DNA from 3 places in the Christensenella minuta genome. Region 3 is predicted to be linked to each of the others. Evidence: riboswitches for the same ligand, from Rfam matches in the RefSeq annotation. Region 3 holds a riboswitch; each other region holds the start of a gene.
What was found. A riboswitch is a leader RNA that binds a small molecule or an ion and turns the genes downstream of it on or off. The one in region 3 is predicted to bind cobalamin.

Region 1 (2,263 bases), 330 kb from region 3:
ACATGGCCGCCTTGCTCAAGCTCGAAAATGCACTCCTTGAGATCGAAATACCCCATAAACGAAAGCTCGGTCATGATACGGACAAGCTGTAGTTCCGAAAGCGCCATACCGCTTTTTTCGAGCAGGTAAAGCAGCAGCAATTTATTATGAGCCATGGTTTGTTTGGGTTTTACTTTCATAGGAACTGTCCCTCCGTCATTTATTATAACATATAGGGAAATCTTTCGGAAGGAACGCTTGAATTTTATATGAATTCATGTATAATAATAGAGGTGACAAAATAACGGGGTTGTAACTCAGTTGGTCAGAGTACCACGTTGACATCGTGGAAGTCGCTGGTTCGAGCCCAGTCAACCCCACCAAGCTGGTCATATCCGAACCTTTTATGGATAGAGTGTTTGGAGTGACAACTAGTTTAAAGGACAGGTGTTAAGCCTGTCCTTTTTGTGTAAGCGCATGTCTCGGCCAAACGCAGCGAAGAAAAAACGACTTGTATGTAGCAAGCTGCTTATAAAAAACGGCGGGTAAATTAGCGCAGCGGTTCAGCCCGATCCGCATGGGCCATGAGCCGGGGCAGCGTAGCCGCCGCCTTCCCGCTGCCGCCCTGCGTGAAATTCCGCCCGTTCAGCCTTTCCAAAGTTCTCTGAAAAAAATGATAAAAAGCAAAAATTTTACCTGTATAAATTGAAGACGATATGGTATGATAGATACAATTGAATACAGATTTTTGTGGCTCTGCGGCGTATTCGGTCCGCAGGGATGAACAAGGGAATCGGGTGAAAATCCCGGACGGAATCCGCCGCTGTAAGCGCCGAGTCCGATGCCTGTTGATGAAAATCAGTCACTGGGAAACTGGGAAGGCAGGGTGTCGAACGTAAAATCATAAGATTTTAAAAGCGTAAGTCAGAAGACCTACAAAAACGATAAAAGGGAAGATGACCGCCGGAGTGTGAGCGGAAAATTTTCTTGTACGCAGAAATACGGCTGCGGCGAAAAGCGATTCGCCGCAGCTTTTTTATTTGTTCTTGCGGACCTGTAGGGGAAACGGCGCTGGATTTGTGAGGAAGAAGGATGAGCCTTAAGAAGCGGCAGGCCGCATTGCCATGCGGCAGGGCTGGAATCACAAAAGGAGAAGAAGAATGAAAAGGAACAAGAGAATTCTGGCAGTATTTTTGGCTGTTGTAATGCTGTTCAGTATTACAGGGACTGCAATGGCGGAAGAGGTGCCGGCAACGGCGGAGGCGCCGGCTGCGGAAGGAACTCCACAGGAGACCCGGGCTCCTGAAGCGTCGGCATCTCCGGCGCCGCCGGCAAGCCCGGAGCTGGAGAAGGCGCCAGATCCCTCGGCGGCGGAATCGGTGCAGCCCGAAGTGTCGTCATCTGCTGCACCGGCGGCAGATATGGCGGTGATGGCGTTAGAGGAAGACGAAGGGCTCGGTGCGTTGTCGCTTGCGGCCGATGGAGAGTATACGCTGATTTCTTCGCCGGACGATTTACTTGCGGTGATGAAAGATCCTTCCTATTGGACTGCAAAGCTGAAAGTAACGGCGCCCATTGACATGAGCGGCATAACCACGGCACAGCCGATTGGCAGCGGCGCAACACCGTTTTCGGGGACCTTTGACGGAAACGGCCAGACAATCAGTAATCTGACGATTACTTCATCTACAGGATATACCGGCCTGTTTGGCCATATAACAGGCGCCGTGCAGGATGTGGTATTAAAAGGAGCGGAGATTACCGATACCAACGAGAGCTATACAAAGGGAATGGGGATTCTCGCGGGCTATAATAAGGGAACGGTTTCCGGATGCAAGGTAACGGACAGCAGTCTTTCCGTACGTTATTCCTATGCGGGAGGCGCCGTAGGGAATAACGAAGGAATAATAACAAATAGCTCGGTTACCGGGAGTACTGTAACATCGGAAAGCGCTGCAACCATGGGCTATACCGGCGGTTTTGCCGGATATAACAACAAGACGGTATCTCAGTGCTATGTTTCCGGCGGCACGGTACAGTTTACAGGGACGAATGGCCGCGGAACGGAGATCGGCGGCTTCGTAGGAAGAAATTCAAATTCAATTGACGAATGCTACACCACCGCAGCCGTGGAATCGACCAGCAATAAGGCGGGCGGATTTGCAGGAAATATAACAAACGGACAGATCGAAAACAGTTTTTCTGCCGGAGAGGTAACGGGTAGCAAATATATCGGAGGTTTTTCAGGCAATATTGATGGCGGAAAATTTGTATCCTGCTATAC
Region 2 (2,263 bases), 1.1 Mb from region 3:
ATACATAACGGCACGTTCGACCTGCCGCTTTACATCCGCAGCAGCGTGGAGGCAATGCTGGATGTAAAGCCCGAGCTGCGCGCCCATCCGGGCCTCAGCCTTACGGATATCTGGTGCCGCGACGAGGGGCAGGCAGAGCGGAACGAACGGCGGCCGGCAGGGAGCGGAAGAACGGCGCATGAAGCGGCCGGCAGGGAGCGGCAGGGAACGCGTTGACCGGCTGTCTAAATAAAGGAGTGGAAAAAATGGGGAACCTAACGGCAATTTATTTCAGCCCCACCGGGGGAACGAAGCAGTATGTGTGCGCGGTCGCGCGGGGGATCGGCAGCTACGGCGAGCTGAATCTGACCGACCGGGAAACGAGGGCGCGGGAGTACACGTTTTCCGCGGACGATCTTGTGGTGGTCGGCGTGCCCGTTTACTATGGACGCGTCCCACAGCTGCCTGACGATCTGCTGCGCGGCCTGCACGGAGACGGTACGCCCGCCGTCTTTGCGGCGGTTTACGGCAACCGCGAATTTGACGACGCGCTTTTGGAGCTTTCCGGCCGGTGCGAAAAGCAGGGATTTCGCGGCGTAGCGGCGGCGGCCTTCGTCGCCCAGCATACGTTTTCCGCGAAGATCGCAGCGGGACGGCCGGATGCGGACGACCTGCTGATCGCCGAAGAGTTTGGGAGAAGCGCGAAAGCGTCGATGGCGGAAAAGGACGGGAAAGGGCTTTCCCTGCCGGGGAACCGGCCGTACCGTTCGTTCCAGGTTGCGCCGTTTATCCCCAAAGGAGATAAAAAATGCACGGCCTGCGGGGCGTGCGTACGCGTGTGCCCGGCGGGAGCGGTTGCGCCGGAAATGCCGCGGCAGACGGACGCGAAAAAGTGTATCCGCTGTCTTGCGTGTGTGCACGCCTGTCCCGTCCATGCGCGTAAAGTGGGCGGACCGGTCTATGGTATGGTGACGCGCAAGCTGGAAAAGGAACTGGCAAAAACGGAAAAAGAAGCGAGGCTGTTCCTGCCCTGAGAAAGAATTCATAAATTTTTATGAAAGAAAAGCGCTCTGTGGAGCGCTTTTGTAATTGCAGAGAAAAATCGGGGATAGATTTGTATTGACTTTATATCGCCCGGGCAATACAATATATACGTATCTTAAAAATATTTAAACACAGCATCTTGTGTTTCGGGCAAGGGAAGTCGGGTGGAAATCCCGCGCGGTCCCGCCGCTGTAAAAGCCGAGCAATGCACGATATGCCACTGGAGGAAGCTCCGGGAAGGCGTGCGGCGCGCCTGAGGCTTGAGCCAGAATATCTGCCCGAAGCGTCAGCGCCACGGAGCATGGCATCAAAAGGCCCGGTCTTTTCCATCGGTATCGGTAGCATAAGGCCTGCACTTCGGCGCGTACAAATACGCGCCCGCTTTTTTTGCGCGGCAATGGATGCGGCACCTGTCAAACCAACTTTTATTCCGGAGAAGGAGAACCAGCTATGATTACGCAGATCAGAAAGAGAAACGGAAGCACGGAAAATTTCCAGAAGGAAAAAATCACATGGGCCATTTTTAATGCCGTTACCGCCGTAGGCGGGGACGATTTTGATACGGCGCAAAAGCTCTCGAACGAGGTGGTGGACCTTGCGAACCTGCGCCTGAAAACGGAGATCGCGGACGTGGAGGAGGTTCAGGACCTTGTAGAAAAGGTTCTCATCGAACGCGGACACGCGAAGACCGCGAAGGCCTATATCCTCTATCGTGAAAAACGCCGCGCGGCACGGGAGAGTAACGCCCTCATCGGCGCGACGATCGATATGTTCTCCGATTATCTCGACGATAAGGACTGGCAGATCAAAGAGAACGCCAACACGCAGAAATCTATCAACGGTATGAACAACTATGTGCGGGAAACGTTCACCAAGCAATACTGGCTGCACGAGGTATATCCGCAGGAGGTGCGCGAGGCGCACACGGGCGGCGCGTTCCACATCCACGACCTTGGGTTCTTCGGCCCGTACTGCGCGGGCTGGGATTTAAAGCAGCTTCTCTCGGACGGCTTCGGCGGCGTGCCCGGCAAGGTGGAGTCCTCCCCGGCCAATCACCTGCGCTCCTTTTTGGGGCAGGTGGTAAATTCCACGTTCACCACGCAGGGCGAGACCGCTGGCGCGCAGGCCTGGTCGTCGATCGATACCTATTGCGCGCCCTTTATCCGCTATGACAACATGACCAAAAAAGAGGTCAAGCAGGCATTGCAGGAATTTATCTTTAATATCAACGTCCCAACGC
Region 3 (2,263 bases):
TCTCGAGGACAGCCTCGCCGATACGCGGACCGGGACGCGTAAACACATCCGCGTCAATCGCGTATACATTGCCGTTCCTGACAGCGGTCAGGTCCTTATAGCCCGCTACCTCCGCAAGGGCCTCCGTGCTGCCCATGCTGCTGTCCAAAAGGATGATATCCGGGTCCGCCGCTGCAAGATCCTCCAGTGAATATTCGATCCACGGCGCGGCTTGGTCGGCTGTGATACACTTGCCGCCGGCAAGCTCGATCATGGTATTGATAAAGCTGCCGGGGCCGCTCGTCCAGTTACCCATGTCGCCATAGCTCATCGCATAATAAACCGTCTTTTCTTCGGACGGCTGATTGTCCTGTGCGCTTTTCACAGCCGCGTCGATATCCGCCGTAACCTGCTCAGCCACGTCCTCCATACCCACGATCTTGCCCACCAGTTCGATGGATTTAGGGATATCGTCAAAGGCCGTCGCCTCCACGACCACCACTGTGATGCCCATTTCACCTAATTTGTCGACCGCATCCTGCTGCAAACCCGTGCCCGCCAGCACGACATCCGGTTCCAATGCCGTTACTTTCTCCACATCCGGGCCGTTGAAGTCCCCGACGATCTCGATGCTCTGCGTAATCTCCGGGTAATTGGAATACGCATCGATGCCCACCAACTGCTTGGCCGCGCCCAGCGCGCACACGATCTCCGTGCCTGCTGGCGTCAGGGAAACGATCCTGTCTGCTTTTTCAACGGTTACCTCGTCTCCCGCCATATCCGTTACGCTGACGCCCGCCGCGGGCGCGGACCCGGAAGGCTGTGCCGCCAGCTCGGACGGGGAAACTGATGCTTCCTGTGCCGCCTCCGCGCTCACGGAAGCGGCCGGTTCACTCTGCGCACATCCCGCGAACACGGAAATACAGAGTATGACACAGGCAAATAATGCAATCCATTTTCTATTCATTTGAAAACTTCCTTTCATAGGCCGCCCCTGTAAACGGGGCGCCAATATTTTATTGAAAATAAAAAACACCCCTTCGGCATTCGCAAAAAAGGCGTTACGCACTTTTTTCTTCCCGCCGAAGAAAAAACGTTTCCAAACCGGCAGGTTTTCCGACTTGACCTCATCACGTCCTGCGCGCCTTCCCGGTTTTCACCAGTGGCATTTACGTGGTTTTCCACAAATTCCGGACAAATTTCCCGTCCGGCGCAGGCGCTCCGTCACACGGCAGCGGTGGGCTGTAGCGGCATACGCTTTCCCTATTATCCGGTTCCCCGGCACCAATTTGGTTCAATTACGGATATAAATATACCACAAGACGCCCCGTAACTCAATGAGCTTTTACCGCATCCGTCATTATTTCCAACTTTTTGCAGCCGCAGCCGCAGAATCTGTGCGTTTTCGCGCAAACAACTATTGCATAATTATTCATTTCAATGTATAATTATTAATGTCAATTGAAAATCCGGGGCGTTTTGCCGCGCTCCGTACAAAAAGGAGCTGTTTGGAACATGATTAATGTCAGTGTAATTGGCGCAACGGGCTATGTCGGGGCCGAGCTGCTGCGGCTGCTCAGCGCCCACCCCGGCGTACAGATCAATAAGGCCGTATCAAAGAGCTTTGCAGGAAAGAAGCTGCATGATATTTATGCAAACTTCCTGCCGGAAAGGGAGCTGGAGCTGCAGGAAAGCGGCGGTAAATTCGGCGCGGACGATTTTGTATTCCTATGCCTGCCCCACGGCCAATCCCTTGTGGCGGCGCCTCCTCTCTTGAAAAAGGGGCATAAGGTGATCGACCTTTCGGGTGATTTCCGTTATGACAACACGGATATTTATGAGAAATGGTACGGAATTTCACATTCCGCAAAAAAAGAAAACCGCGAAGCTGTTTACGGTCTCCCCGAATTTTTCGGAGCGGAGGTAAAGAAAGCGAATTTCACTTCTAATCCGGGGTGCTATACCACAACGAGTATCCTTGCGCTGGCGCCGCTCCTCAAGGAAGGACTGATCTGCGAAAAAGGGATCGTGATCGACGCGAAATCAGGTGTTACGGGGGCTGGCCGGAAGGAGAAGCTTGCTTTTTCCTATTGCGAGACTGCCGGCAATTTCAAAGCTTATTCCGTGCCCCTGCACAGGCATACTTCCGAAATCGAGGAACAGCTGTCGAAGCTTTCCAGGAAGGATGTCTGCCTGCTCTTCACGCCGCACCTGCTGCCCGTAAAACGGGGCATCCTGGCAACGGTTTATGCCGATCTTATGGAGGGCGTTACCCCGGAAACGG

Region 1: another riboswitch for cobalamin. It lies ahead of B1H56_RS05140 (GLUG motif-containing protein); the one in region 3 lies ahead of B1H56_RS06665 (ABC transporter substrate-binding protein).
Region 2: another riboswitch for cobalamin. It lies ahead of B1H56_RS12055 (ribonucleoside triphosphate reductase); the one in region 3 lies ahead of B1H56_RS06665 (ABC transporter substrate-binding protein).

Annotation. Positions count from the first base shown of each region.
Region 1 covers NZ_CP029256.1:1,066,510-1,068,772, reverse strand. Annotated here, with positions in the region: gene B1H56_RS05150 (DUF4364 family protein) at 1-179, opposite strand, end outside; tRNA gene B1H56_RS05145 (tRNA-Val) at 286-362, shown strand; cobalamin riboswitch at 712-934, shown strand; gene B1H56_RS05140 (GLUG motif-containing protein) at 1,140-2,263, shown strand, end outside.
Region 2 covers NZ_CP029256.1:2,524,771-2,527,033, forward strand. Annotated here, with positions in the region: gene B1H56_RS12045 (TetR/AcrR family transcriptional regulator) at 1-216, shown strand, start outside; gene B1H56_RS12050 (4Fe-4S binding protein) at 246-1,013, shown strand; cobalamin riboswitch at 1,155-1,319, shown strand; gene B1H56_RS12055 (ribonucleoside triphosphate reductase) at 1,474-2,263, shown strand, end outside.
Region 3 covers NZ_CP029256.1:1,400,507-1,402,769, forward strand. Annotated here, with positions in the region: gene B1H56_RS06665 (ABC transporter substrate-binding protein) at 1-946, opposite strand, end outside; cobalamin riboswitch at 1,069-1,283, opposite strand; gene argC (N-acetyl-gamma-glutamyl-phosphate reductase) at 1,495-2,263, shown strand, end outside.